3 regions of the Streptomyces sp. 840.1 genome follow, and region 3 is predicted to be linked to each of the others. Evidence: riboswitches for the same ligand, from Rfam matches in the RefSeq annotation. Region 3 holds a riboswitch; each other region holds the start of a gene.
What was found. Region 3 has a riboswitch for S-adenosylmethionine ahead of EDD93_RS36580 (hypothetical protein). Riboswitches for the same ligand answer to the same signal wherever they lie in the genome.

Region 1 (9,972 bases), on a different contig from region 3:
CTCCGGCAGGGTGCCGAACACCCAGGCCACCCGGTTCGGCCCGGTGATCGCGATCGGTCCGTGGCGGTACTCCATCGCGGGGTAGGACTCCGTCCAGGCGCCCGCCGCCTCGCGCATCTTCAGCCCGGCCTCCTGCGCCAGGCCGTAGGTCCAGCCGCGCCCCAGGAACGTCCACTGCTCGGCCGCGACCACCGCCTCGTCCAGCGGCTCGGTCACCGCCAGTTCCGCGTCCACGGCGGCCTCGGCCACCGTCTTCACGCCGGCCGGGAGCGGGCCGGCCGCTTCGAGGCCGGCCCGCAGGAAGGCGAGCGCGGTGGTGGCGAACCGGGTCTGCACGACCGACTCCTCGTCGGCCCAGTCCAGGACCACCACGGTGTCGGCGGCGTCCATGACCGGGGTCGCCGGGTCGGCGGTCAGCGCGAGGGTGGGTGTCTTGCCGCGCAGCCCGGCCAGCAGCGCCAGCACCTCGCTCGTGGTGCCGGAGCGGGTGATCGCCACGACGCGGTCGTAGGACCGCCCGGCCGGGAACTCCGAGGAGGCGTACGCGTCCGTCTCGCCCTGCCCGGCCGCCTCGCGCAGCGCCGCGTAGGCGATGGCCATGAACCACGAGGTGCCGCACCCGGTGACGGCGACCCGCTCGCCCGGACGCGGCAGCCCCTCGGCCACCGCGCCCGCCTCGGCGGCACGACGCCAGCAGCTGGGCTGGGTGGCAATTTCTGATGCGGTACGGGACATGCGGTACGGCTCCTCGCGGCGTGGGCGCGTATAAAGGTCTGGACCATTAGGGGGGTAAGGGCCTTGTGCCGGGCCCTGGTTGACCGAGACCTACTTAGCAGTGACTCAGCGTCCCGTGCAATGCTGCTGCGTTGCCGAAGCGATACCGGGGTGGTGTAGACCTCCTCGGAAGCGGTGGGGCAAAATCGCAGCTCATCCGGAGCGCACCCGCGCGGACGTGGGTGCCACGGATGACGCGATCGACGAGGACGGACTGGGCTGTGCAGCGGCGTTACTTGGGACTTACGGCGGCTGTCGCCGCTCTGGGGATGACGGCAACGCTGGCGGGCTGCGGCGGCGGGAGCGGCGGGGGCGATGTCACGCTGAAGCTGGTCGCGGCCGACTACGGCACCGGCGAGGCGAACAAGTCCGACACGTACTGGGACGGGGTCGCCAGGAGCTTCGAGGCGTCCCACCCCGGCATCAAGGTCGACGTGACCGTCCTGCCGTGGACGGACATCGACCGCAAGGTCGCGGAGATGGTGAAGGCCGGCAACGCCCCCGACATGGCGCAGATCGGCGCGTACGCGGACTACGCCAAGGCCGGGAAGCTCTACTCCGCCGACCAGATGCTCAGCGTCCGCACCCAGGCGAACTTCCTGCCGGTCCTCGCGGACGCGGGCCGGGTCAACCAGATCCAGTACGGGCTGCCGTTCGTGGCCAGCACCCGGCTGCTCTTCTACAACAAGAAGCTGTTCAGCCAGGCCGGTCTGAACGCCCCGAAGACCTGGGACGACATCGCCACCGACGCCGCCGCGCTCAAGCAGCACGGCGTGAAGTACCCGTTCGCGCTGCCGCTCGGCCAGGAGGAGTCCCAGGCCGAGACGCTGATGTGGCTCCTCAGCGGCGGCGGTGGCTACACCGACGACGTCGGCTCGTACAACATCGACTCGGAAGAGAACATCAAGACGTTCGACTGGCTGAAGTCGCACCTCGTCGACAAGGACCTCGTCGGCCCCGTCGCCCCCGGCAAGCTCAACCGGGCGAAGGCCTTCGCGGCGTTCACCAGCGGTGACGTCGGCATGCTCAACGGCCACCCGACGCTGATGCAGGAGGCCCAGGAGAAGGGCGTGGACGTCGGCATGGTGCCGCTGCCCGGCGTCACCGGGCCCACCAACAGCTCGATGGGTGTCGCCGACTGGATCATGGGCTTCAAGCAGAACGACCACCGGGTCGAGCTGGGCAAGTTCTTCGACTTCATGTTCAGCGACAAGAACGTCATCGAATTCGCGGACACGTACGACCTGCTGCCGGTCACCGACAGCGCCTCGGCCTCGATGGAGACCAACCCCAAGTACAAGCCGCTGTACAAGTTCCTGGACGCGCTGCCGAACGCGCAGTTCTACCCGGTCGGCAAGACGTCCTGGGCCAAGGCCAGCGAGTCGATCAAGAAGAACATCGGTGAGGCGGTCGAGCCGGGCGCGAAGCCGGAGAGCGTGCTGGAGCGCATAGCCCAGGAGTCCACGGCGGCCGAGAGCGCGGAGTAGCGGTCCGCCGGGCGCCCCATATATTGGCTGATATGACCGCCCTCCCCCCGGACACCCCCGACGAACCAGGACCGCCCGCCCCCGGCCTCTCCGACCGGGACCGCGCGGTGCTCGCGGTCGAGCGGCAGTCGTGGGCGGGCCCGGGGGCGAAGGAGCGGGCGATCCGGGAGCGGCTCGGCATCTCCCCGACCCGCTACTACCAGCTGCTGAACGCCCTGCTGGACGACCGGCGGGCGCTGGCGGAGGACCCGGTCACCGTCAACCGTCTGCGCCGGGTACGAGAGGCCCGCCGCGGCCGCCGCTGACCCCCGGGGCGGTGACGCCTATAGGCTCGGCCCATGGGCAGCCACCCGCACACCCCACCCCTGCCGACCCCGACGACCCCCGCCGGCCGGGAGGGCCTCGCCGCTCTCCTCGGCCGCCCCGACCGCGCCGTCATCGCACTCGACTTCGACGGCACCCTCGCGGACATCGTTCCCGACCCCGAACAGGCCCGCGCCCACGCCGGGACCGTCGAGGCGCTCGCCGCACTGGCCCCCAAGGTCGCGTCGATCGCCGTGATCACCGGCCGCCCGGCCGGCGTCGCGGTCCGCTACGGCGGCTTCGCCGGAGTGCCGGGCCTCGACCACCTCGTCGTCCTCGGCCACTACGGCGCCGAACGCTGGGACGCCGTGTCCGGCACCGTCCACGCCCCCGCCCCGCACCCGGGCGTCGCAGCCGTGCGGGCCGAACTCCCCGGCTTCCTCGACAGGTTCGACTCCTGGCACGGCACCTGGATAGAGGAGAAGGGGCAGGCGCTCGCCGTCCACACCCGCCGCGCCCAGGACCCGCAGGCCGCGTTCGACGCACTGCGCGGCCCCCTCGGTGAGCTCGCCGCCCGGCACGGCCTGATCGTCGAACCGGGCCGGATGGTCCTGGAACTGCGGCCCGCCGGTATGGACAAGGGCGTCGCCCTCACGCGGTACGTGCGCGAGACGGGCGCCGAGTCCGTGCTGTACGCCGGCGACGACCTGGGAGACCTGGCCGCGTACGCCGCCGTGGAGAAGCTCCGCACCGAGGGCCCCGACGGCACCCCCGGCCTGCTGATCTGCAGCGGCGAGGCGGAGGTGCCCGAACTGGCCTCACGCGCCGACCTGTTGCTGCCGGGGCCGGGAGCGGTCGTCGAATTCCTGTCAGCCCTGGCGCAGCGCCTCTAGCTGGTCCAGGAACCACTGCTGCGGCGGCAGCGCGGTGGCCGCCTCGGCCAGGCGCTCCGTGCGCTCGGCGCGCTCGTCGTCCGCCATCGTCAGCGCCTCGTGCAGGGCGTCGGCGGTGGCGGACACGTCGTAGGGGTTCACCGCGATGGCGTCGTCGGCCAGCTCCTCGTACGCCCCCGCCTCCCGCGACAGCACCAGGGCGCAGCCGTGGTCGGAGACGACGGGCACCTCCTTGGCGACCAGGTTCATCCCGTCGCGGATGGGGTTGACGAGCGCCACGTCGGCCAGCCGGTAGGCGGCCAGCGACCGGGCGAAGTCGTCGTTGACGTGCAGGACGACCGGGGTCCAGTCCGCCGTCCCGTACACCGAGTTGATCTCGTCGGCGACACGCTGGACCTCGGCGGTGTACTCCCGGTAGACCGCCAGGTCCTGCCGCGAGGGGTAGGCGAACGCGACGTGGACGACCCGGCCGCGCCACTCGGGCCGTTCGTCGAGCAGGGAGCGGTAGGCGAGCATCCCCCGGACGATGTTCTTGGACAGCTCCGTGCGGTCCACCCGCACGACCGTCTTGCGGCCGGGGCCCACCTGCTCGCGCAGCGCCGCCATCCGCTCGTCCACGTCCGCCTCGTGCGCGCGCCGGCGCAGGAAGTCCCCGTCGGCGCCGAGCCCGTGCACGCCGACGCGGGTGCGGCCGGTGCCGCCCAGGATCTCCGTGCAGCAGCCGATGAAGCCGTCCGCCCAGCGGCGGGTCAGGAACGCGGCCCGGTCGGCGCCGAGGATGCCGCGCAGCACCTGCTCCGCGATGTCGTCGGGCAGCATCCGGAAGTAGTCGACGGGCGCCCACGGGGTGTGCGAGAAGTGGCCGATCCGCAGGTCGGGGCGGAGCTCGCGGAGCATGCCGGGCACCAGCACCAGGTGGTAGTCCTGCACCAGGACCGCCGCGCCCTCGCCCGCCTCCTCGGCGAGCGCCTGGGCGAAGGCCAGGTTGTAGGCCTCGAAGGACGCCCACCGGCGGCGGAACTCCGCGTCGAAGACGGGTTCCACCGGGGTCTGGTAGAGCATGTGGTGGACGAACCAGAGCACCGAGTTCGCGATGCCGTTGTACGCGTCGGCGTGCACGTCCGCGTCGATGTCGAGCATCCGTACGCCCGGCTCCCCGACCCCGCGCCGTACCGCCTCGCGGTCGCCGTCACCGAGCGCGGCGCAGACCCACATCTTGTCGTCCACCGCGCTCAGCCCGGAGACGAGCCCGCCGCCGCCCCGTTTCGCGTCGAGCGAGCCGTCCTCCCGCAGGGTGTACGAGACCGGGCCGCGGTTGGACGCGACGAGTACCTGGGCGGCGGACTGGGGGGCGTGCTCGGAGACCATGCGCGGAATCTAGCCCGATCCCGAACTGTCCAAACGTGCGTACGGCGGCGTCTCGCCGCACCGCCTCCGCTCCGTGCCGCCCCGCGTCATGCCGCCCGGCGCGCGACGTACTCCTCGATCTCGCGCATCGGCGGCCGCTCCTCGGTGTCCACCGGGTACGTGTGCGGCACGAAGCCGTTCTCGCCGCGCTCGAACTGGGTCAGCGCGGGGCGGACCAGATGGCCGCGCGAAAGCCGCAGCTGGGCGGTCCGGTAGATGGCCGCCGCCATCCGGCCGAGCGCCCGGCCGTCCTGGTGGCGGTGGACGCGGACGCCGACGTCGACCTGGCCGAGCGCGTCCAGGCCGACGGTGTGCAGGGCGTCGACGAGCAGCCCCAGCTCCACTCCGTAACCGACCGGGAACGGCAGCTGTTCGAGCAGCGAGCGGCGTATGGCGTACTCGCCGCCCAGCGGCTGGACGAAGCCGGCCAGCTGCGGCCAGTGCAGATTGAGCAGCGGCCGTGCCACCAGTTCGGTGACCCGCCCGCCCTGACCGGCGGTGTCCCCGAGGGGACGGTCGTACATCGCCTTGACGAACTGCACCGAGGGGTCGGTCAGCAGCGGGCCGACGATGCCGGAGACGAAGTCGGCCGAGAAGTCCTTCAGGTCCGCGTCGACGAAGCAGACGATGTCACCGCCGGTCACCAGCAGTGACCGCCACAGCACCTCGCCCTTGCCGGGGACGGCAGGCAGCCGGGGCAGGATCTCGTCCCGGTGGATCACCCGGGCGCCCGCCTCGCGGGCGACCTCGGAGGTCGCGTCCGTGGAGCCGGAGTCGATCACCACGAGCTCGTCGACCAGCCGGACCTTCTCCATGAGCTCGCGCCGGATCGTGCGGACGATGTCCCCGACCGTCGCCGCCTCGTTGAGCGCGGGCAGTACGACACTCACGCGGCTGCGCCTCGGGTCGCCTCCCCGGGCGGCCAGGAGCTGCTCCAGCGGGCGGTCGGCGCACGACCAGGAACGCCTGGTCAGCCAGCGTTCGACCTCTTCCAGCACGGTCGATACTCCCTGTATGTGATCCATCTCGCGGTTCGGACGACTATCTCAACAGTCCGGTGCTTCGGTTACAGTCTTGAACAACGCAGACGGCCGTGGCATGCCGGGGTCCGTCCGCCGATAAACGCCTGGATCGATGATCCAGTGCCATAGCGCTCATCCAGAGGGACAGAGGGAACGGCCCGTTGAAGTCCCGGCAACCATCCCACCCCCAAGCTCTCGACTTCGCTCGAGCAGGGGGGACCCCCTTCCGCGAGGTCGGGTGGGGAAGGTGCCAATTCCGTCTCGTGGCGAAACGCGTCACGAGGAAGATGAGGAGAAAGGGCCTCGCCATCATGGCTGTTGAGACTGTTGCAGCATCTACCGAATCTTCTGTGGACCTCGGTCCCGCCGCGGCACTTTCCTGCCGCGAGTGCGGAGAGCGATTCGCACTCGGTCCCCTTTTCGCCTGTTCGAGCTGTTTCGGACCGCTCGAAGTGGCTTACGACCTGCCGACCGGTTCCCCGGACGAGCTGAAGAAGCGCATCGAGGCCGGACCCGACAACATCTGGCGTTACGCGCCGCTGCTGCCGGTCCCCTCCGACGTCGCGGACAAGCCGAACATCAACCCCGGCTTCACCAAGCTGGTCAAGGCCGACAACCTCGCCCGTGAGCTGGGCGTCACCGGCGGCCTGTACGTCAAGGATGACTCCGGCAACCCGACGCACTCCTTCAAGGACCGCGTCGTCGCGATCGCCGTCGAGGCCGCCCGTGCCTTCGGTTTCACCACGCTCTCCTGCTCCTCCACCGGCAACCTCGCCGGTGCGGTGGGCGCCGCCGCAGCCCGCGCCGGCCTGCGCTCCTGTGTGTTCATCCCGCACGACCTGGAGCAGGGCAAGGTCGTCATGGCCGCGGTGTACGGCGGTGAGCTGGTCGGCATCGAGGGCAACTACGACGACGTCAACCGCTTCTGCTCGGAGCTCATCGGCGACCCGCTCGGCGAGGGCTGGGGCTTCGTCAACGTCAACCTGCGCCCGTACTACGGCGAGGGTTCCAAGACGCTCGCGTACGAGATCTGCGAGCAGCTCGGCTGGCGGCTGCCCGACCAGATCGTCATCCCGATCGCGTCCGGCTCGCAGCTCACGAAGATCGACAAGGGCCTCCAGGAGCTGATCAAGCTCGGTCTGGTCGAGGACCGGCCGTACAAGATCTTCGGCGCCCAGGCCGAAGGCTGCTCGCCGGTCTCCGCCGCCTTCAAGGCCGGTCACGACGTGGTGCGGCCGCAGAAGCCGAACACGATCGCCAAGTCCCTGGCGATCGGCAACCCGGCCGACGGCCCGTACGTCCTGGACATCGCCCGCCGCACCGGCGGTGCCGTCGAGGACGTCAACGACGAGCAGGTCGTCGACGCGATCAAGCTGCTGGCGCGCACCGAGGGCATCTTCGCCGAGACCGCGGGCGGGGTGACCGTCGGAGTGACGAAGAAGCTGATCGAGGCGGGTCTGCTCGACCCGTCGCTCACGACGGTCGTCCTGAACACCGGTGACGGCCTCAAGACGCTGGACGCGGTGGCCGCCACCTCGCAGGCGACGGCGACGATCAGGCCTAGCCTGGACGCCTTCCGCGCCGCCGGCCTCGGCACCGCCTGAGCGGTCCGCCGCACCAGCTGAGAGGCTGCCGCAGCCTCCGACCACCCGTGACTCCAGGAAGGGCACCCACCATGAGCGTCAAGGTCCGTATCCCCACCATCCTCCGCACCTACACGGGCGGCCAGGCCGAGGTCCCGGCCGAGGGCGCGACCCTCTCCCAGGTCATCGAGTCCCTGGAGAAGGACCACCCGGGCATCGCCGCCCGTGTCCTGGACGACCAGGGCAAGCTCCGCCGTTTCGTCAACGTGTACGTCAACGACGACGACGTGCGCTTCGAGGGCGGCCTGGAAGCGGTCACCCCGGACGGCGCCGGCATCTCGATCATCCCGGCCGTCGCCGGCGGCTGCTGAGCCCCGGGACCCGAGCGGTCCCGCTTCGACGAGTCACCGCGATTGCCCTCTCCGCGACAGAAGCGGAGGGGGCAATTCTGCATGGTTGAGCGCGGTAGAGTGTGGGAAGACCCCTCCGCTGCCCGTGCCGCCCGCATATGAGAATGCGCCCGGCCACGACAAGATGCAGCCAAAGTGCCTGAGCCTCTTGCGCCATAAGTCGCCTTTGCCTGGCCCGACTTGCCCTGGAATCTTATGAGTTCCTCATATTCGGGCGTTCGGCGCTGCCCAGAATTCTCGTCCGATTGACCTGTTGCAGAGGGCAGTTGGGCAGATACATTCGGCCGCGGTCGACGCGTTCCGGCGCACGCACCCTCTCCTGTCGGAGGGTGAGTTCTGACCCGGGCCCGCGAAGTGCGGTCCTGTGCAAGGGCCAGTAATAGGGGAGTTAGGCATGGCTCAGGGCACCGTCAAGTGGTTCAACGCGGAGAAGGGGTACGGCTTCATCGCGGTCGACGGTGGTGCGGATGTTTTCGTCCACTACAGCGCGATCCAGATGGACGGATACCGCACCCTCGAAGAGGGTCAGCGAGTTGAATTCGAAATCTCGCAGGGCCAGAAGGGGCCGCAGGCGGACATGGTCAAGCTCGCCGTCGGCTGAGTTCGGCGCGGTCGGCCAACGACACTACTCACGCACGGAGGGCCCGTACCCCAGGGGTACGGGCCCTCCGTGCGTCCGGAACCGTTCGCACGCGCTGTCCGGTCGTCCGCCTGCGGAGGGGGTGCTCGTTGTCCACACTCCGGAGGGGGGCGCTTGCACTCTCGGGGGTCGAGTGCTAATCATTGGGCTTAGCACTCTCCGGGTGAGAGTGACAGAAACTTGGACCGGGCCGGTGAGGCCCGCAGGTCTGTCGGGGCAAGGAACCGGCAGGCGGCAGGCCGTCCGTCGCGGGCGCCACTCGGTCCGGAGAAATCCACCCCTGTCCGGGAGGACCACTTCATATGGCCAAGATCATCGCGTTCGACGAGGAGGCCCGGCGCGGTCTTGAGCGCGGCATGAACCAGCTCGCCGACGCCGTCAAGGTCACCCTCGGCCCCAAGGGCCGCAACGTCGTCCTTGAGAAGAAGTGGGGCGCCCCCACGATCACCAACGATGGTGTTTCCATCGCCAAGGAGATCGAGCTGGAGGACCCGTACGAGAAGATCGGTGCGGAGCTGGTCAAGGAGGTCGCCAAGAAGACGGACGACGTCGCCGGCGACGGTACGACCACCGCCACCGTTCTCGCTCAGGCGCTCGTCCGCGAGGGCCTGCGCAACGTGGCCGCGGGTGCGAACCCGATGGCTCTCAAGCGGGGCATCGAGAAGGCCGTCGAGGCCGTCTCCGCCGCCCTCCTGGAGCAGGCCAAGGACGTGGAGACCAAGGAGCAGATCGCTTCGACCGCCTCCATCTCCGCCGCTGACACCCAGATCGGCGAGCTCATCGCCGAGGCGATGGACAAGGTCGGCAAGGAAGGCGTCATCACCGTCGAGGAGTCCCAGACCTTCGGTCTGGAGCTCGAGCTCACCGAGGGTATGCGCTTCGACAAGGGCTACATCTCGGCGTACTTCGCCACGGACATGGAGCGCATGGAGTCGTCGCTCGACGACCCGTACATCCTGATCGTGAACTCGAAGATCAGCAACGTGAAGGACCTCCTTCCGCTGCTGGAGAAGGTCATGCAGTCCGGCAAGCCGCTGCTGATCATCGCCGAGGACGTCGAGGGCGAGGCCCTGTCGACCCTGGTCGTCAACAAGATCCGTGGCACCTTCAAGTCCGTCGCCGTCAAGGCCCCGGGCTTCGGTGACCGCCGCAAGGCCATGCTCGGCGACATCGCCATCCTCACCGGTGGCACCGTCATCTCCGAGGAGGTCGGCCTCAAGCTGGAGAACGCCGGTCTCGACCTGCTCGGCCGTGCCCGCAAGGTCGTCATCACCAAGGACGAGACGACGATCGTCGACGGCGCCGGTGACAGCGACCAGGTCCAGGGTCGTGTCAACCAGATCCGTGCCGAGATCGAGAACTCCGACTCGGACTACGACCGCGAGAAGCTCCAGGAGCGCCTGGCGAAGCTGGCCGGCGGCGTGGCCGTCATCAAGGCCGGTGCCGCCACCGA
Region 2 (9,972 bases), on a different contig from region 3:
GCCCCAGTGCCCCGCGATGAGCTCACAGGCCAGCCAGCCGCCCTCGTAGGCCCTCGCGAGGCGGTCCGGGTCCTCGGTGAAGCCGAAGTCGTCGTCGGCGGGCAGGTCGGCGGGCGGCTCGCCGCGCCGGACGGCGTCCGCCAGCTCGGGCGCGACCTCGGCGGCGGTGCGGTCCCCGTCCCGGTAGGCCGCCCAGTCCGCGAAGCCCTCGGAGAGCCAGGTCGGGGTGGCGGACGAGGTGCGGGTGCGGGTGGCCACGTGGGTGGTCTCGTGGGTGAGGACGACGCGCTGCCCGAAGCTGCCGAGCAGTGCGTACGCCTGCGGGTTGACGATGACCCGGTCGGCGGGCGCCGTGCCCGAGCCGCCGGTCTCGCCGGTGGTGACCGCCGCTATGCCCCGGTAGTTCGCGGCGGGCGAGCCGAGCAGCTCCGCCATGTCCTGCACGGTGTCCGGGACCAGCACCACCACGCGCCCCGCCCAGCGCTCCGGCCAGGCGTCGGAGACGGCGGGCACCGCCCGGTCCGCGGTGTCCGCGATCCCGGTCAGCTCCTCGCGGGAACGGCCGACACCCAGCACCAGGCTGTGCTCGCCGCGCACCACGTCGATGTCGCCCTGCTGCCAGAGCTGCCGGCCGCCGCCCTTCGCCGGGCGGTCCGCGGTGAGGTACCAGCGGCCGTCCGCCGGGTCCCGTTCGAGGTCGAGCACCCGGTCCACGGAGACCGGCGCGCTGTCGTAGCCCTTGATCCGGTAGCCGAGCCGCACGTCGGCGCTGGCCCGGTCCGCGCCGTGCGGCGAGACGTCCGTCAGCCGGTACGTCCAGGAACCGATCGGCAGGTCCGCGAGGTGGCCGAGCTCCTTGCGCTGTGCGGCCCGCAGGTCGGTGGCGTCCTTGGCGACGACCGAGACGTAGGCGTTGGCGTCGTGGTGCAGCACCGCGTCGGCCCGGCGGTCCAGGGTGGCGCGGATATCGGCGGCCGCGGTGTCCGGGAGGTCGTCGGCCGGGGCCGAGCAGGCGGCGGCGCACAGCAGAGCGGCGAGCACGGCGCCCGCCGCACGCCGTCGTCCACCACGCGCCCGTCCTGCGGTACGCCCCTGATCTGCCACATGACCGAGAGTACGGTCAGACCCGGGTCACCGAGGAGACGGGCATCATCCCGACGGGGTCGTACCGGACCGGGGCGCCGGGGTAGGGGGCGTGGATGACCTGGCCGTTGCCCACGTACATCCCGATATGGCTGGCGTCCGCGCGGTAGGCGACCAGGTCGCCGGGGCGGGCATCGGAGAGCGGCACGATGTGGCCGGCGTACCGCTGGGCCTGCGAGGTGCGGGGCAGGCTGACCCCGGCCTGCGCGTACGCCCACTGCATCAGACCGGAGCAGTCGAATCCGGCGGGGCCGTTCGCGCCCCAGACGTACGGGCGGCCCAGCGCCCGGTGGACGGCCATGACGGCGGCCGCCGCCCGCGCGGAGCCCGCCGGGAGTCCGGCGACCGTCCCGTTCTCGGTGTCCCGGCCGCTGCGCGACGCCCGGTCGAGGGCCGCCCGCTCGGACCCGGGCAGCGAGCCGAGCAGCCGCCTGGCCTCGGCGAGTTTGCGTACGACGGTCCGCTTGTGGCGGCCGAGGGCGGCCCGGTCGTGCTCCAGGCCGGCGAGCGAGTGCGCGGCCTCGGCCCGGGTCTGGGCCAGCGCCCGCTGGGCCCTGCGGAGTTCGGCCAGGGCGCTCGCCCGGCTGTCGTTCACCCGGCCCAGCACGGCGGCCCGGTCGAGGTAGTTGTCCGGGTCGGAGGAGAGCAGCAGGGCGAGCGAGGGGTCGATGCCGCCGGACCGGTACTGCGCACGGGCCGCGGAACCGAGCTCCCTGCGCATCCCGTTGACGCGTTCCTGGCCCCGGGCCGCCCGGTCCTGTGCCCGGCTCACCTCACCGCGCCGCCGCGCTACGTCCTCACCGGCCTTGTTGTACTGCTCGGTGGCGCGTTCGGCCTCGGCGTAGAGGCGGTCGACCCGGGCCCCGGCGCTCTGCGGGGTGTCCTGCGGTTCGGCGTTCGCGGTGGCCGCGCCGAGCGTCGCGGCGGCGGTCGCCGCCGCGGCCGACAGGACAGTGGCTCGGGCACTCCGGCTCAGGCCGGGCTGTGTGGAACGGCGATGGGACACCACAGGACGCCGCACTCCCTTCCGCTGTACGCAGATGTGCGCAGCCCCTGCCGCCCGGACGGGCGGACCGACACCTGGAGCTGCGCGGCAGCCAGACAGTAGTCGGACGATCACGGAGCGGACAAAGAACGCGCCGGGCGGACGGGTGCCGCAAACAACGACGCCCCGCCGGTGACCTGTGGTCTCCGGCGGGGCGGGCAGTCAGTACGGGGCGCGAGAATTCGCCCGTTCGGGCGCGATCAGATGCGCACGGCGGTCTGGTAGCTGCCGACGGTGTTCATCGACTCGTAGCGGACCACGGCGCCCGGCTTCGGGGCGTGCAGCACGGTGTTGTTGCCCGCGTAGAGGGCCACGTGCGAGGTGTTGCTGAAGAAGACCAGGTCGCCCGGCTTCAACTGGCTGCGCCCGATCTGGGTGCCCTGGTTGATCTGGGTGTACGTGGTGCGGGTGATCTGGACGCCGGCCTGGGCGTAGGCCCACTGGGTCAGGCCCGAGCAGTCGAACGAGTTGGGGCCCGTGCCGCCGGAGACGTACGGCTTGCCCTGCTGGGTGGAGGCGGCCTGGAGAGCGGCGGCGCCACGTGCGGAGGCGGGAACCTCGCTGCCCAGGTCGACCCGGTCACCGGCGGAGCGGCTGGCGCGCTGGTCGTCCGCGCGCATCTTCTCGCGCTCGGCGGCGGTGAGGGTGTTGAGCACCTTCTGGGCCTCGGCGAGCTTGCCCTGCTGCTGCTTCTTCTTCTCACCGAGCGTCTTGCGGACGTCGGCGAGGTCGGCCAGCTTGTCCTGGGCCTCCTTGCGCTCCTGCGCGAGGGACCGCTGCTTCTCCTGGATCTTCGTCAGCGACTCGGCCTGCTTGGCCGAGAGCTGGTCGAGCGACGAGGCCTGGTCGAGGAAGCTGTCCGGGTCCGAGGCGAGGAAGAGCTGCACCGAGGGGTCGATGCCGCCGGAGCGGTACTGCGCGGCGGCGAGCGAACCGAGGCCGCTGCGGAGCGTGTTGAGCTCCTCCTGACCGCGGGCCACCTTGTCCTGCAGCGCGCCGACCTGCTTCTCGAGCTTCTCCTGCTTCTCCTTGGCCCCGCTGTACTGCTCGGTGGCCGTCTCCGCCTCGTGGTAGAGCTTGTCGACCTTCGCCTTGACCTCGCTCTTGGTCGGCTTGGGGTCGGCGTGAGCGGCCTGGGAGGTGAGGGCCACGGCCGCAGCGGCGGTCGCGGTGAGCACGGTCACACGGGCGCGGCTCGGGTTCCTGGGACGACGGTGGGACGCCACGAAGGCGAGCTCCTTCTTCCTCGAGCCGCCTACCGGGATGCTGGGGGACATGAATCCCCGGCTCCGTGCGAATCACGGAATCGGCGGTTCCTTCACTGCCACCCCGGGTGGGTGATCAACCGTGCGAAGGTTCGAGGCCCGACCATAGTGACCATCCTGTGATCAGTTCAAATCCTCGCAGGAAAAACTTCGTCACACCGGGTACTTCTTTACCCACACCACACTGCGTGTAGCTGAGAACTGACGGCCCGTTCCGTAATTTACGGCAATCAGCGACAAGCTTCGTCAAACACGTGAAAGCCGCTTCAGAAGCAAGACGGACGCAACGGGTCTCGCGCCCGCCTTCGCCACTCCGTCGGCCACTTCGCGGTCGGTGGAGACCACCACGACGGGCCTCCCCGACGGTTCGGCACGCGCGAGCTGCCGGATGAGCTCGTCCGCCGTGACGCCCGCCCGGCTGAACAGCACCCGCACCCCGCGCGGCGGCGCGAGCAGCACCGGAGCCGCCAGCTCGGCCCCGTCGAAGACGCAGGTCATCTCCGCGCCCGTCTGGGCGGCGAGCATCGACAGACCGCCCAGCAGCCGCAGCCGCTGCTTCTCCAGCGGCAGCTGCGGATAGCCGGTCTTGGTGACGTTGTAGCCGTCCACGATGAGGTGTGCCTGCGGCAGCGCGAGCAGTTGGTCCAGCAGCGCCGGATCGGTGTCCGAAAGCGCTCTGGCGGCAACGTCCTTGGGCGACATCCGGCCGGGCTCGACCGCGTCGACGGTGTCCGCCGGGCGCATCGAGGAGGGCGGCAGGGCCAGTTCGCGCCGCAGTCCGCCGGCGGCTTCGAGCACCGTGTCCAGCAGCAGCCGCAGCCGCATGTCCTCGACGGAGCGCCCCTCACGGGCGGCCCGGCGCCCCGCTTCGACGGACGCCTCCGCCTCGCCGAGCCGGGACCGCAGCCTGCGGGTCTCGCTCTCGGCGGCGGACACCTGGGCGGCCGCCTCGGCGCGTACGGCGTCGCTCTCGGCCCTGCCCCGGCGCAGCGCGGCCTCGCCGCGCTTCACCTCGTTGGCCGCGCTGCGCAGCTTGCGCTGGAGCGACTCGGCCTCCTTGCGGGCGGCGTCGAGGTCGCTGCGCAGCCGTTCGGTCTCGCTCTTCGTCTGTGCGCGGGCCTGGGCCAGCTCCTCGCGCAGCCCCTCCAGTTCGCGCCGGCTCTCGTCGTCGGCGCGTTCGGCGTCGGCCCGCTGGGCCTCCTCGCCCGCCGCGGCGAGGAGCTTCACCCAGCCGTCCGGGCGCAGCACGTAGGCCGCGGCGGCGACATCCAGGGGATCGGCGGCGGCGGGCGGCGAGCCGGCCTCCAGGGCGGCACTCAGCTCCGGCTGGGTCTCCCGCAGCCGCTCACCGATGCGCCGCCGGAAGACGGCGTCGCCCTCCAGGGCGGCCGCCATCGCGTTCCCGGCGAACTTGGCACGCCGGGTCGGCGTGAACCGGGCGTACTGTCTGAGCTGAGCCGGGAGTTCGGTGACCGTGAGGCCGCCGAACGCGTCCGACACCAGCGCCACGACCCGGCGCCGTACACCTTCGGGCAGCGGGCGGTCGAGCATCTCCACGGCATCGTCGGCCGCGTCGTCCGACGCGGCGCCGCCGGCGGGCTGCTCCACCATCCGTCACCTCAAACTGTATGTCCGCACGGCCCCGTCAGGAGTCGGCACCCGGCCTGTCGACTAGCTCGATCTGGTCCACCGCGTTGCACCAACGGCAGCGCACCGACTCGATGGTCTCACTGACCACCTCGCGTTCTTCGACGCTCGACTCCCCGGCCAGGTCGAGATGGACGTATTCCACGACCTTGGAGGAGCGCGTCACGTCGAATCGCGTGAGGTTTCCGCAGAGCGTGCAGCGCCAGCGGGTCGCCTCGGTCGGCTGGGGAACCGTCGTCATCGTTGCGTCCTCTTTCGTCGGGCCTCGTGCTGCCACATAAGGATCTTCGCGGTGCGCCGTCGAACTGCGGATGTCCTGTCGTAACCCTACGGCCTCGCCGCATACCACCGGCACGGCGAGGCGCTCTGTCCGGTTCCCTCCGCTTGCGTCATGCTCTGTTCATGATCGATCGGCGGGCTGCGGCCGGCAGACTCCTGCGGGCGGCCACCTCGGGCGGGCCGCCGGTCACCTACGCCCTCATCGCCCTGTGCTGCGTGGTCTTCGCGATCAGCCCGCTCTCCGGGCTCGCCCCGGTGTACGGCAGCGCGGACGCCCTGCTGTCGGCCCAGGCCGGGTACTTCGAACGCTGGGGCGTGATCCCGAGCGAACTGTGGGACGGCTCCGCGCACGCCCTGCTCACCCCGCTCACCGCGCTCTTCGTGCACGGCAGCTGGCTGCATCTCCTGGGCAACGTGCTGTTCCTGTACGTGTTCGGAGCGATGGCCGAGGAGCGGATGGGCCACACCGAGTTCGCGTTCTTCTACCTCGGCTGCGGCTACCTCGCCCTGCTCGCCTACGCGGCCGCGCACGCCACGTCCGACCAGACGCTCGTCGGCGCCTCGGGGGCGATCTCGGCGGTGCTGGGCGCCTTCCTCTACCTCTTCCCCAGGGCCAGGGTCACCAGCGTGTTCCCGTTCCTGCTCTTCCTGCCGCTGCGCTTCCCCGCCTGGATCGTGCTGATCTTCTGGTTCGTGCTCCAGTGGCTGGCCGCGGAGGGCGCGGGCAGCGGCCCCGGCGTGGCCTATCTCGCCCATGTGGTCGGCTTCGCCGTCGGCTTCCTCTACGCGTGGGGGCGCTATGGGCGTGGGGCTAGAGTGAAGTCTCCAGCCACGGCCACCGAGGGAGAAAGCCAGCCGTGATCACCGCGATCGTGCTCATCAAAACCAGCGTGGACCGGATCCCCGAGATCGCCGAGGCCGTCGCGGCGCTGGACAGCGTCAGCGAGGTCTTCTCGGTCACCGGCACGTACGACCTGATCGCCATGGTCCGGGTGGCCAAGCACGACGATCTGGCCGAGGTCATCCCCGGCCGGATCAGCAAGATCCCCGGCGTCGAGGGGACCGACACCCACGTGGCGTTCCGTACGTACTCGCAGCACGACCTGGAGGCGGCCTTCGCCATCGGCCTGGACGGCTAGGGCCTGTCCGGCTGAACGCGTCCGGCCGGGTACGGGGCAGCTGCCCCGTACCCGGCCGGACGCGTTTCACGGCTCAGTGCTGGGCGGTGCCCCGGTCCGGGACGCAACGGCCGTCCTCGGTGCGGTACTTCCACTGGGCGCCCTCGCTCACCAGCTCCTTGACGGCCCGCACGAAGCGCTCGATGTGCTCGTCCGGCGTACCGGCACCGAAGCTGACCCGGATCGCGTTGAGCGACCGCTCGCCCGGCTCGGCCTCCGGCGCGCCGCACTCGCCGACGTCCTGCGGGTCGCTGCCGAGCAGGGTGCGCACCAGCGGGTGGGCGCAGAACAGTCCGTCGCGCACCCCGATGCCGTACTCGGCCGAGAGCGCGGCGGCGAAGTGCGAGCTGTTCCAGCCCTCCACCACGAAGGAGATGACGCCGACCCGGGGCGCGTCGTCACCGAACAGTGAGAGCACCTTGACCTCGGGGACCTCCGCGAGTCCGGCGCGGACCTCGGAGACCAGCTGCTGCTCGCGGGCGACCAGGCTGTCGAAACCGGCCTCGGTGAGCGCCTTGCAGGCGGAGGCGATGGAGTAGACGCCGATGACGTTGGGCGAACCGGCCTCGTGGCGGGCGGCGGTGGTGTGCCACTCGACGTCCACCCCGCCGTCGGCGCGCCGGGCGACCTTGCGGGAGGCGCCGCCGCCGGCCAGGTAGGGCTCGGCGTCGCGCAGCCAGTCGGAGCGGCCGGCCAGCACGCCGGAGCCGAAGGGCGCGTACAGCTTGTGGCCGGAGAAGGCGACCCAGTCGACGTCCAGCTCGCTGATGTCGACGGGGTGGTGCGGGGCGAGCTGGGCCGCGTCGAGGACGATCCGGGCGCCGTGGGCGTGCGCGGCGGCAGCGAGCTCCTTGACGGGCCACAGCTCACCGGTGACGTTGGAGGCTCCGGTGACGCAGACGAGCGCGGGGCCGTAGGGGTCGCGGTCCGCGAGGGCCCGCTCCAGCGTGGCGACGGCCTGGGCAGGGGTGCGCGGGGCGTTCAGGTAGGTCACCCGGGCATCGCGCCAGGGCAGCAGCGAGGCGTGGTGCTCGGTCTCGAAGACGAACACCTGGCAGTCGGCGGGGACCGCCGCCGCGAGCAGGTTGAGCGAGTCGGTGGTCGACCGGGTGAAGATCACCTGGTCGTCGGCGCGGCAGCCGAGGAACTCCGCGACGGTCACGCGGCTGGACTCGAAGAGGTCCGTGGAGAGCTGCGAGAGGTAGCCGGCGCCTCGGTGGACGCTGCCGTAGTACGGCGCGTACGCGGCGACGTCGTCCCACACGCGCTGCAGGGCCGGGGCGCTGGCGGCGTAGTCCAGTGCGGCGTACGTGACCTCACCGCCGGTCACCAGCGGAACCGTCACATCCTTGCCCAGAACGGGCAGCGGGGTACAAATGGACTGGTCGGCGGCAGCGGTGAAGACAGACATGACGAACTCCCGTAACAGGCAGGCGAATTCCGGCGCCTGCGGGTACGCGGCAGCACGGAAGGAAGAAAAGAGGGTGTGCGGAGGAGGGCCGAAAAGCCCTATCGCATTCGCTTGCTCACAGAGGCTCCCTGAGGACCAGGACCCCACGGGTGGACGCCTTGCGACGTCGAGGGGTCCGCGCTTGCCGCAGACCTCGCTGCCTACGGCCTGGTCTTCACCCGGGGCACCCCGCCACGGACGGAGGGTTGCCGGACAGCGGGCCGGGGCCGTAGTCGCTGTCACTCATGACCTGCGCAGCATCTTGCCATACGTGGGAGAACGCGCAAGGCGCAGTCCATGATCTGGACTGCGCCTCGCTCCGTGTTCCGTGCGTCAGGGCCGTGGGCTCAGGGCCGTGGGCTCAGGCGTTGCTGGCCGCGACCCATCTCTCCAGCGCGCGCCCCGCGGATCCGGAGTCGATGGACTCGGCGGCCTTCGCCATACCGGCGGCGAGCTGCTCGTCGAGCGTGCCGTCGCCCGGGTCGAGCGCGACCAGCGCCGCCGCCGCGTTGAGCAGGACGGCGTCCCGTACGGGCCCCGTTTCACCGGCCAGCAGCCGACGGGCCACATCGGCGTTGTACGAGGCGTCGGCGCCGCGCAGCGCCTCCACCGGCACCAGCTCCAGGCCGACGTCGCGCGGGTCGAAGGCCTGCTCGCGCACCACACCGTCGCGGGCCACCCAGACCCGGGAGGTCGCGGTGGTGGTCAGCTCGTCCAGACCGTCGTCGCCCCGGAAGACCAGCGCCGAGTTGCCGCGTTCGGCGAGCACGCCCGCGACGATGGGCGCCATCCGCAGGTCGGCGACACCGATGGCCTGGGAGCGCACCTGGGCCGGGTTGGTGAGCGGACCCAGGATGTTGAAGGTGGTCGGGGCGCCCAGCTCCGCGCGGGCCTTCGCCGCGTACCGCAGGGCGGGGTGGAACTTCACCGCGAAGCAGAAGGTGATGCCCGCTTCCTCGGCCACCTCGACGACGCGCTGCGGGGGCAGGTCCAGGTTGACGCCGAGCTTGCCCAGTACGTCCGAGGAGCCGCTGGCCGAGGAGGAGGCGCGGTTGCCGTGCTTGACGACCTTGGCGCCCGCCCCGGCCAGGACGATCGCGGACATGGTGGAGATGTTGACCGTCTTGGCCATGTCGCCGCCGGTGCCGACGATGTCGACCGTGCGGCCGGGCACGTGGATCGTGGTGGCGTGCTCGTACATCGCGCGGACCAGGCCGGTCACCTCCGTGACGGTCTCGCCCTTGGCGCGCAGGGCCACCGCGAAGCCGGCGATCTGCACGTCGGTCGCCTCGCCGCTCATGATGCGGTCCATCGCCCACGCGGTGTCGTCCGCGCTCAGGTCCTCGCCGCGCAGCAGCGGGGTCAGCACGCCGGGCCAGGTACGAGCCGCCACGCTGTCGCCGCCGACCGGGGTCACAACGTTCATGGTCCGCTCCTGGGGTCCACAGCCGATAAAGGGATGCGACCACCCTATCGAGCGCCGGGGACAGCGAAGAGCCCCGTCCATCGTATGGATGGACGGGGCTCCCGCTGTGGCGATCAGCTCAGGTGATCAGTGGTGGCCGTGGCCCTCGGTGATCTCCTTGTACTCCTCGGGGGACGCCTTGGGGATCTGGTTGTTCTCGCCGTAGAAGCTCTTGCTGAGCCTGGCGCGCACCTTCTCCACCGGCGACACCTTGCGCTTGACGCCGTTCTCGTCGACCAGCGGGCCGAGTTCGACCGGCGCGTACTGCTCGTGCGCGGTGAGGGTGTGCAGCTGGCCCTGCGACAGCGGCTCGTGGACCTCGACGAACTCACCGTGCGGCAGGCGCTTGATGAGCCCGGACTCACGCCCGTGCAGCACCTTCTCCCTGTCCCGGCGCTGGAGGCCGAGGCAGATCCGCTTGGTGGCGACGAACGCGATGACCGGTCCGACGAAGAAGAAGATCCGGACGAACCACGAGATCGAGTTCAGCGACAGGTGGA
Region 3 (9,972 bases):
GCGCCGAAGGCATGGGAACCAGCGCGCTGGCGGTGCACTGGGGGGTACGCCAGGCGGGCCTGTTCCCCGACGGACAGCTCTACGCGGACCTTGCCGGCACCGCTGCCGCCGCGCGTGGGACGGGAACCGTCATCCGTGCCCTGCTGCGCCAACTCGGTGTACCGGACGAGGAGATGCCCACCTCTGCCGACCGGCTGAGCGAGTTCTTCCGTCTCTGTGTGGCGGACCTGAGACTGCTGATCGTTCTCGACCACGTGTACTCGGCAGCCCAGATCCGGCCGCTCCTCACCTCCGCGCCGGCCGTGTTCACGATCGTGGTGGCGCGTAACCCGTTCCCCGGTCTCGACGCGGTACGCGTTCCGGTCGGCCCGCTGACGGACAAGGACGCGGTACGGCTGCTGACCCGGCTCGTGGACAAGCCGGCGATCGCCGCAGCCCGTGCCACCCTGCCCTCCGTCCTCGCCCGCTGCGGCGGATCGCCCTACGCCCTGCGCGCGGCGGCCCCCCGCCTCACCGCCCCCGTCTCGGGCACGCCGGCCGGCGGCGACCCCGTACGGGCGGCGGCGCAGGACACCTACGGCTCCCTGGAACCGGGGACGGCGAAGCTGTACCGACTGCTGGCGGTACGCGAATGGCCCGCCCTGGACGCGGCGGTGGCCGCCCGGGTGACCGGGACGACTGCCGAGGACGCCGAGCGGCGACTGGACGAACTGGCGGACGGACTCCTGCTGGAGCGCAACACCACCACCCATGCCCTGCCCCGCTACCACTACCGCCCGGCAGTCCGCGTGCACGCCGAGGCCGCCGCCGTACAGGAGGAGGGCATCGCCGCCTGCTCGGCCGCGCTGGCGCGGGCCCTGCGCTGGTACGTCGACCTGTCGACATCCTTGGCACACCAGGTACTGCCCGAGAGCTGGCGGGTCCCCGCGCCCTCCGGCGCCCGAGGGACACCGGCCTTCGAAAGCCGGGGCGACGCGCTCGACGCACTGGTCGCGGAGTCCGGGAACCTGGTCCAGGCAGTCCACTGCGCCGAGGAGTCCGGTGATCCGGCCTCGGCCGTACGCCTGTGCCGTTCCCTGTGGCCGCTGCAGCTCAAGGCCGGTCGCCACGAGACGCTGCTGCCCGCACTGCGCGCCGGAGCGCGGCTCGCCGAAGCCCACCTGCCCGGAAGCGCGGACGCGGGGGCCCTGCACGCCCAACTCGCCCACACACTGACCGAGCTGCGCCTGTGGGACGAGGCGGAGGCCGAGGCGCTCGCGGCGGCGCGGGCCGAGGAGTCGGCGGGGCACAAGCGGGGCCAGGCGTCGGCCACGGAGTTCCTCGGGCTGCTGAGGCTGCGGCAATGGCGGTTCCAGGAGGCCTACGAGTGCTTCGAGGCGGCGGACGCCGTGCTGATCACGATGCGGGCCGATGACGAGGGGGCCGCCGACGTCCCCCGCGCACGCGCCCTGCTGGAACGCCACCGAGGCCGTGCCCTGCGCGGGCTCGGCAGGTTCGAGGAGTCCCGGGACCGGCTGGATACGGCGCTGGGTCACTTCCGTGCGGGCGGCGACACGTACAACACGGCCCGGACCCTCACGGACCTGGCCGAGACCTGGCTGGACGAGTCGGACGTGGCCGCCGCGCGCCCCCTGATCGAAGCCGCGATGACGACGCTGAGCGGTCAGAGCGCCGAGTACCACGTGGCGTATCTGCGCTCCATGCGTGAGCGCTGCACGGCCGGGGAGCGGGACAGCGGCTGAGGCGCGTCACCCGGGGGACAGGCCGACGACGCGGACCCGCGCACTCCGGGCCCCGGTCCGGACCGTGAAGCCGCCGTCGGCCAGCAGGGCCACGAGCCGGCCGGCCACGGCGTTCCCGCCGCCGTCCCCGGCACCCAGCAGTGCGTGGAGGGCGGAGGCGGCGGCAGCGGGGTCCACCGGGGCCTCGGGCGCCGACGTCAGACCGAGGAGCCGCCCGCCCCTCGGTCTGACGACACATTCGGACGGCCCGGCCACGAACGCGGCCAGCGCGCAGCCGGGGTGGCGGTCCAGCACCTCGGCCGTCCAGAGCGCCGGAGAACCGAAGCGCGGGTCGTCGGGCCGGCCGTCCCGGAAGACGACGTCGGCCAGCTCCAGTCCGTCCACGTCACGGGTGTCCTCGTGCACGGCGATGTGCACGTCCCCGTCCGCGCATCCGGCCGACGGGGGCGCACCCGCCCAACGGGTCATCGTGACCTCGCCCCGGTGCGACACCCGGGTCAGCACGTGGAGGGGGACCGTGACGGACACGGGCTCGTGGCCGGGCAGCGGCAACGGCTGCAACGAGGCGGGCCACTCCGGCTCCGCCGCACCCATCATCGAGTAGAAGAGGGACCGCAGGCGTGCCGCCGCCTCACCCGGCACTGACGTCGTGAACTCGGCGGGCCCCGGCAGCGGCCGGTGGCGCTCGACGAGCCGGTCGACCTGCTCGCGCAGCGGCGCACCGGGATCGAGCCGGGGCGCCACCCGCATGAAGTCGGAGATCGGCGCCTCGGGATCGAGTTCGTGCAGCGGGGCCGCCGCCAGCAGCACCGGAGTGCCGAGCGCCGCCGCGTAGAAGGTGACCGACCCGTGGTCCCCGACCACCGCGTCGGCCGCCACCAGCGCCTGCCGCCAGCCCTCCAGCGGATCGATCAGCGCCAGCCCGCCACGCCGCGCCCGGTCGAGCCAGGCCCGCACCTGGCCGGGGCCGTGGCCGTGCCAGATGTTGGGGTGCAGGACGGCGGCGAACCGGTACTCGTCCACGGGGAACTCGCGCGCGAGCCGGGGCAGCAGCGCGGGCAGCAGATCGTCGCCGCCCGTGCCGCCGTCCCCGAAGAAGGATGCCGGATTCCACGTGGAGTTGAGGACGATCAGCCGCTGTCCGGCCCGTACCCCGAGGGCCCGGCGGAAGCGCTCGCGGTAGGGGCGGGCGGCGAGTACGCGGTCGAAGCAGGGGTCACCGGCGAGTACGGCGGTCGGCGCTGCCTCGGGGCACGCGGCACGCAGCCGGTCGCACTGCTCGGGATGCGAGAGAACGAGGGCGTCCGCCACGGGTACGCCGTCGGACAGAACCCACTGCGGGGCCTGCCCGAACACGGGCACGGGACCGGACTCCGATCCAGCCCTGGCACCAGCCTCTGTCCCTGCCGCGGCCCCGGCATCCGGTGTCCGGTGTCCGGTGTCCGGTGCAGCCAGCCTCTTAGTGTACCCAACGCCATGCGAGAGCACGGCCAACTTGCCCCGAAGCAGCTCCAGTTCGCCACCGAAGCTGGCGGACACGGCCAGGTCCACCGGCGTCTGCAGAGCTTGTTCCCACGGCAGTACCGGCACGCCGGTTCCGGCCAGGAGCTCGGCCGTGCCGGCCGAGAACGCGGAGGACTGCGGGCAGGTGGCGAGGAGCTGGATCCGCAGATCGCCGTCGAAGAGCGGCAGCACATCCAGGAGCCGGGTCGCGGAGGTCACGTTGTGCACGACGACCAGCACCCGCAGGCACTTCCCGCGGGTGGCCCACCGCACGGCTCCGTCCCCGACCGGCACCCGCAGCCATTCGGCCCGTCCCTGTGTCACCCGCGCCCCCACTCGGCCCATGGACCGCGCGACTGCCCGGCCGGCAGGCCACGATATCGGCCCCCGTCAGGCGGCCATGGCCACGGAAGTCTTCCTGAGCACCCGGGTGCGGGCCCCCGCTGCCTTCCGCTCCCCGAAGACCACCACGCGCAGCAGCGCGAACCGGCCTGTCCCGGCGAGCGCCGACGCCGACAGGTACACGCTCTGCTCGACCAGGGCCGACGGATCGGACCGGAACGCGTACAGGCAGAGCAGCGCGCCGGTCGTGAAGGCGTAGCTCACGGCGACGGTCAGGCCTGACTGGAGGTGCACACCCCACCCCCGGCGCCCGCTGCGGAAGGAGACCCGGCTGTGCAACTCGGTGGCTATCACCGTGGACACCACGGTCACCAGCGCGTTCGCCAGGGCCAGCGGCATCCGGTCGTGGAGCAGGATCAGCACCCCGCTGGAAGCGACCCCGACCCCGCCGCCGCAGACGACGAAGCGCACGAAGGCCGCGACAAGGGCGTGGGGCGTGCGAGTCGGCTGACGGTCTGGCGCGGTCACGAGCTGCCTCCGGAGGCTGTGGTGGGGCGGTAAGAAGATCTCACCCCAGAACCTACGGACCCGGCGTCCTCCCCACGACCCGGTTTTCCCCCGACCTTCCTGGGGGTTGTCCCCCAGGGGACAACGGGGCACTTGCGACGAGAGGGCGCCGGCGAACGTCCCCGGCGCCTGCGGTCCGGTGTGCGGTGCGGACGGCCGGCGCCGCTGCGGGCGCGTCAGGGCTTGCGTGCGAGGCCGCCGTGCTCGCCGATCTCCCGGGGGGCGGAGGACAGGGCGTCCGGGCGCCAGAGGGGGACGGAGACGACCCCGGGGTCGAGGAGTTCGAGGCCGTCGAAGAACGCCGCGATCCGGTCGACGGGGCGCAGGAAGCAGGGGACGGCGCCGCCGGTCATCCGGTCATCCGGGCGGAACAACTCCGCCGTCCCCAACGCAGGTGCCAACAACCCTGACACGTCCGGCGGTTCGTACCGGAGACGGGAGGGGCCCAGGTCGCTGAGGGCGGCTGGGATGCCGGACCCCTGTCGAGGCTGTGGACAGGATTTCCACCGCACCGTCGCCGACTGTTCGGCCGAATGCCACCGCGTGCACACCGCACGGGTCTTCCGTCGGCCCGCCGGTTCTGGAACACTCCTGTCGTTTTCGCCCTTATGTTTCCTCACCCCACAGAGGCCCCACTCATGGCAGAACTCAACCGTCGCCGCCTCCTGCAGCTCGCTGGAGGCACGGTCGCCTTCAGCGCGTTGTCGAGCAGCATCGCCCGTGCCGCCTCGCTGCCCGCGAAGGGCCGTACCGGCACGCTCCAGGACGTGGAGCACATCGTGGTGCTGATGCAGGAGAACCGTTCCTTCGATCACTACTTCGGCACCATGAGGGGTGTGCGCGGCTTCGGTGATCCGCGTCCGGTCACGCTGCCCAGCGGGAAGCCGGTCTGGCACCAGAAGGACGGACTCGGCAAGGAGGTGCTGCCGTTCCGGCCCCCCGCCGACGACCTCGGGCTGCAGTTCCTCCAGGATCTGAACCACGACTGGGCCGGCGGTCACCGGGCGATGAACAAGGGCGCGTACGACCAGTGGGTGCCGGCCAAGACGGCCACGACGATGGCCCACCTCACACGCGCAGACATCCCGTTCCACTACGCCCTCGCCGACGCGTTCACCGTCTGCGACGCATATCACTGCTCGTTCCTCGGCTCGACCGACCCGAACCGCTACTACCTGTGGAGCGGGTACACCGGCAACGACAAAACCGGCGGCGGCCCCGTGCTCGGCAACGACGAGGCGGGGTACGGCTGGAAGACCTATCCCGAGCGGCTGGAGGAGGCCGGGGTGTCGTGGAAGGTCTACCAGGACATCGGCGACGGGCTCGACGCCGCCGGTTCCTGGGGGTGGATCGACGACGCGTACCGGGGGACGTACGGCGACAACTCGCTCCTCTACTTCAACAATTATCGCAACGCCAAGCCCGGCGACCCCCTCTTCGACAAGGCGCGCACCGGTACCGACGTCAAGAACGGCGACGGGCTCCTCGACGACCTGAAGGCCGATGTCCGGGCCGGTACGCTCCCCAAGATCTCCTGGGTCGTCTCGCCCGAGGCCTACAGCGAGCACCCCAACTGGCCCGCGAACTACGGAGCCTGGTACATCTCACAGGTGCTGGACGCGCTGACCTCCAACCCCGAGGTCTGGGGCCGGACCGCCCTCTTCATCACCTACGACGAGAACGACGGATTCTTCGACCATGTCGTGCCGCCGTTCGTGCCGTCGGGCGCGGCGCAGGGACTGTCGACCGTGGACACCTCGGCCGACCACTTCCCCGGCGACGTCCGGTACGCGGCCGGGCCGTACGGGCTCGGCCAGCGCGTGCCCATGACGGTCGTGTCCCCCTGGAGCACCGGCGGGTTCGCGTGCTCGGAGGTCTTCGACCACACCTCCGTCATCCGGTTCATGGAGAAGCGCTTCGGCGTGCGCGAGCCCAACATCTCGCCCTGGCGGCGGGCCGTCTGCGGTGACCTCACCTCGGCATTCGACTTCAGCCGCACGGATGCCGCACCGGCCGAGCTGCCCTCCACGGACGGATACGCGCCGCCGGACGGGGCCCGGCACCCCGACTACGTACCGGTACCGCCGGTCTCCGGCCGTGTGCCGAAGCAGGAGACCGGCACCCGGCCCACCCGGCCGCTGCGGTACGCGCCCCTCGTGGACGGAGCGGCCGACCCCGGGGCCGGGAAGTACCGGCTCACCTTCAGTGGGGGCGACGCGGCCGGGGCGCAGTTCCTGGTGACGTCGCCGAACCGGGGCGACGGGCCCTGGACCTACACCACCGAGGCGGGCAAGTCGGTCTCCGACAGCTGGAACACGGCCTACTCCGGCGGAGTGACCGACCTCACCGTGCACGGTCCGAACGGGTTCCTGCGCGGCTTCCGTGGGCCCGGCAAGGCGGCCGGACCGGAGGTGACGGCGCGTCACAACCCGGCCAGTGGTGCCCTCGACCTGACCCTCACCCACACCGGTTCGGGGACCGTCCAGCTGACCGTGCGCAACGCGGACGCGTACGGCGGGGGCGCGCAGACCTTCGCCGTGCGGGCGGGCGCCACCGTGAAGCACACCGTTGACCTGCGGGGGAGCAAGCGCTGGTACGACGTCACGGTGGTGTCGGACGCGGACGCCACGTTCCTGCGCCGGTTCGCCGGACACGTCGAGACGGGCGAGGCCGGCACGAGCGACCCGGGCCTCGTCACCGGCTGACCGGCCGCCCCGGCGCCGTAACCGGCAGCCGGCGCGGAGTGTCGGGGGCGCACGGGCCGGGCCGGCCCGGCCCTGTGCGTTCCTGACTGCCCGTCGGCTGATTGGGCCCGGCGTGTCGGAGGGTGCCGCCGCGGTGCGTTAGGGTTTTTGCCGGGTCATGAGTTCCAGTGCGCAGCCCCGGCTTGCTGGACGGCACCCCGCTCCGCTGCGGGTGCTCCGGGTGACGACCTGCCCCGTGCGCGAGGTACGGGGAACAGCGGACCGCGGTGCAGAGCGCTCGGGGTCCATCATCCCCGGGAGGCGGGAATCACCATGCTGCGTCATCTCACCGAGCACGGCTCCGTGCGGAGCGAGGACTGCGACCGGTACGCCGCAGGCCATCAAGTGCACTGGATCCATGCCAAGAAGTGCCGGCAGGAGCCCGGTCAGGCCGTTGAGATACTGCTGACCGCCGGTGATGTCCGGGACGATGGGTGGGTCGAGCTGCGTGCCGCGTTCGACTGCGCGGGCAGCCTTCCTAGGGTGTGGACGCACGCTCCCGACGGGCTGCGGGAATCGCTCGCCGGTCACCGGGGGCGCGTGTACTGGCTCGCCCGGTGGCATGCGCTCAAGCTCGTCGACGGTGCCGACCGGGTCGCCGGACTCGTCAACGTCGCCTTGGAGAGCGGCGAGTTGTGCGGAGACCTGGCTTCCGGACGCTCGTAGCCGAGTGCGGCGGCTGCCGTCCCCGGGTGGAGACGGGGCTTCGACGGGGTGATCAATTGTCGTGACTTGTCAGCCTGTTGCTTCATTCGGGGCGCACAATTGATCGCCATTGACCGCTGTGGCGTCACATAACATCCTTATAGTGGACGTGCGTTGATCGCACGATCGTGACGCGTGACGTGTTCGCCACAGAAGTCAGGACGATGACGCGCCCATCCTCCACAGAGCCCGAGTCCGCCTCGCCCCCTCCAAAGTGCCCCGCGCACGCGGGGACGGGGGCCGTGCCCCTCAGCGGGCCCTCGTTCCAGACCGAGCCGCAGGCCGTCTACCGCGCCATGCGGCGGGACCACGGGCCGGTCGTCCCCGTCGAGCTGCCGGGCGGATTCCCCGCCTGGCTGGTCATCGGGTACCGCGAGCTCCATCAGGTCACCAGCGACGGTGAGTTGTTCCCCCGCGATGTCGGACTGTGGAACCAGTGGGAGCACATCCCCGACGACTGGCCGCTGCTGCCCATGGTCGGACGACCGCTGCCGTCCATCTACTTCAGCGCCGGGGACGAGCACCGGCGGCACGCGCGGATGGTCGGACCCGCCCTCGAAGGGGCCGACCCGTTCGAGATCCGCCGCCACAGCGAGCAGCTGGCCGACCGGCTGATCGACGCCGTGTGCAGCCGGGGCGCCGCCGACCTCGTCGCCGACTTCTGCGAACCCCTTCCCGTGCTCGTCCTCGCACGGCTGGTCGGCTTCCCCGACGACGAGGGCGCCGGCATCGCCCGGGTGCTGAAGGACCTGGCCGACGGCGGTCCGGGCGCGCAGGAGGCCCACCTGCGTTTCGGGGAGCACATGACACGGCTGGTCGCCGCGAAGCGTGCCGAGCCCGGCGACGACGTCACCTCGCGGATGCTCGCCTCCCCCGAGGCCTTCACCGACGAGGAGTACATGCTCGACCTGATGGCCATCACGGCCGCCGGGCACCTCACCACCGCCGACTGGATCAGCAACTCGCTGCGGCTGATGCTCACCGAGGACGAGTTCGCGCACTCGATGGCGGGCGGCCGGCGCAGTGTGGGCGAGACCATGAACGAGGTGCTCTGGGAGGACGCGCCGACCCAGATCCTCGCCGGACGCTGGGCCGCCCGGGACACCCGGCTCGGCGGACATTCGATCGCGGCGGGGGACATGCTGCTGCTCGGGCTCGGCGCGGCCAACACCGATCCGCTGATCCGGCAGAGCCTGTCCGGCGGCGGCCCCTGCGCCCAAGGGGGCAACGGCGCGCATCTCGCCTTCAGCCACGGCGAGTACCGGTGCCCTTTCCCGGCCCAGGAGATCGCGGAGACCATCGCGCGCACCGGCATCGAGGTGCTGCTCGACCGGCTGCCCGATCTGGAGCTACGGGTCCCCGTCCCGGACCTCGTGCGACGGCCCTCCGCGTTCCTGCGCGGGACCACCTCGCTCCCCGTTCGGTTCACCCCCGTTCGTACGACAGGAGACCTCTCGTGAACTGCCCTCACGCCGCCGCGCACGCCGCCGCCCCGAGCGTCGCGACCGTCGTCATCGACCCCATGGTCCAGGACCTGGACGGCGAGACGGCGAGGCTGCGCGAAGCCGGCCGGCTCGCCCGGATCGAGCTGCTCGGCGTACCGGCCAGGACCGTCACCCGCTATGACGACGCCCGCCGGCTCCTGGTCGATCCGAGGCTGGTGAAGGACCTCGACGCCTGGGGGCTGTGGCAGAGCGGCGAGGTGACGCACGCGTGGCCGCTCATCGGGATGATCGACGCCGGGCGGTCCATGTTCACCGTGGACGGCGCCGAGCACCGGCGGCTGCGGACCAAGACCTCGCAGGCGCTCACCCCGCGCCGCTTGGAGGCCATCAGGCCCGACATCGAGAAGTTCACCCAGGAACTGCTGGACGCGCTCGCGGAGGGCGGCAGGGACGGGGCCGTCGTCGACCTCAAATCGGTGTTCGCGCAGCCGCTGCCGATGCGGGTCGTCGGGATGCTGATGGGCGTGGACCCCGCCGAGAACGCGATGCTGACCAGGCAGTACAAGGCCTTCTTCTCGATGCTCACCCCGCAGGACGAACGCCTCGCCCTCCTCGCCGAGCTGGACGTCTTCTACGCCGGACTCGTCCGCGAGAAGGCCGCACGGCCCACCGACGACCTGACCTCCGCGCTGATCCTGGCCGACGAGGGCGGCGAGCCGCTCACCGAGGAAGAGGTGGTGGGCAACCTCAAGGCGATGGTCGCGGCCGGCCACGAGACCACCATCGGCCTCATACTCAACGCGGTTCGAGCACTCCTGGCCCACCCGGACCAGCTGCGGATGGTCCTGGAGGGGGAGGTCTCCTGGGAGACCGTGATCGAGGAGACGCTGCGGTGGGACACCCCGACCACCCATCTGCTGATGC

Region 1: another riboswitch for S-adenosylmethionine. It lies ahead of thrC (threonine synthase); the one in region 3 lies ahead of EDD93_RS36580 (hypothetical protein).
Region 2: another riboswitch for S-adenosylmethionine. It lies ahead of EDD93_RS20510 (aminotransferase class V-fold PLP-dependent enzyme); the one in region 3 lies ahead of EDD93_RS36580 (hypothetical protein).

What each region holds. Positions count from the first base shown of each region.
Region 1 is NZ_RJUU01000001.1:1,744,820-1,754,791, reverse strand. It holds gene EDD93_RS08150 (SIS domain-containing protein) at 1-735, opposite strand, end outside; gene EDD93_RS08145 (extracellular solute-binding protein) at 1,044-2,261, shown strand; gene EDD93_RS08140 (DUF3263 domain-containing protein) at 2,294-2,566, shown strand; gene otsB (trehalose-phosphatase) at 2,600-3,457, shown strand; gene EDD93_RS08130 (trehalose-6-phosphate synthase) at 3,434-4,825, opposite strand; gene EDD93_RS08125 (glucosyl-3-phosphoglycerate synthase) at 4,912-5,862, opposite strand; SAM riboswitch class I at 6,016-6,180, shown strand; gene thrC (threonine synthase) at 6,198-7,490, shown strand; gene EDD93_RS08115 (MoaD/ThiS family protein) at 7,562-7,840, shown strand; gene EDD93_RS08110 (cold-shock protein) at 8,274-8,480, shown strand; gene groL (chaperonin GroEL) at 8,822-9,972, shown strand, end outside.
Region 2 is NZ_RJUU01000001.1:4,482,249-4,492,220, reverse strand. It holds gene EDD93_RS20545 (hypothetical protein) at 1-1,104, opposite strand, end outside; gene EDD93_RS20540 (C40 family peptidase) at 1,121-2,152, opposite strand; gene EDD93_RS20535 (C40 family peptidase) at 2,389-3,414, opposite strand; gene EDD93_RS20530 (NYN domain-containing protein) at 3,700-5,061, opposite strand; gene EDD93_RS20525 (hypothetical protein) at 5,099-5,341, opposite strand; gene EDD93_RS20520 (rhomboid family intramembrane serine protease) at 5,503-6,240, shown strand; gene EDD93_RS20515 (Lrp/AsnC family transcriptional regulator) at 6,237-6,518, shown strand; gene EDD93_RS20510 (aminotransferase class V-fold PLP-dependent enzyme) at 6,592-7,968, opposite strand; SAM riboswitch class IV at 8,141-8,258, opposite strand; gene trpD (anthranilate phosphoribosyltransferase) at 8,369-9,433, opposite strand; gene EDD93_RS20500 (ubiquinol-cytochrome c reductase cytochrome b subunit) at 9,560-9,972, opposite strand, start outside.
Region 3 is NZ_RJUU01000003.1:916,318-926,289, reverse strand. It holds gene EDD93_RS36605 (tetratricopeptide repeat protein) at 1-1,742, shown strand, start outside; gene EDD93_RS36600 (hypothetical protein) at 1,749-3,569, opposite strand; gene EDD93_RS36595 (hypothetical protein) at 3,636-4,115, opposite strand; partial or broken gene EDD93_RS36590 (SAM-dependent methyltransferase) at 4,331-4,498, opposite strand; gene EDD93_RS36585 (phosphocholine-specific phospholipase C) at 4,793-6,859, shown strand; SAM riboswitch class IV at 7,013-7,122, shown strand; gene EDD93_RS36580 (hypothetical protein) at 7,172-7,564, shown strand; gene EDD93_RS36575 (cytochrome P450) at 7,768-9,063, shown strand; gene EDD93_RS36570 (cytochrome P450) at 9,060-9,972, shown strand, end outside.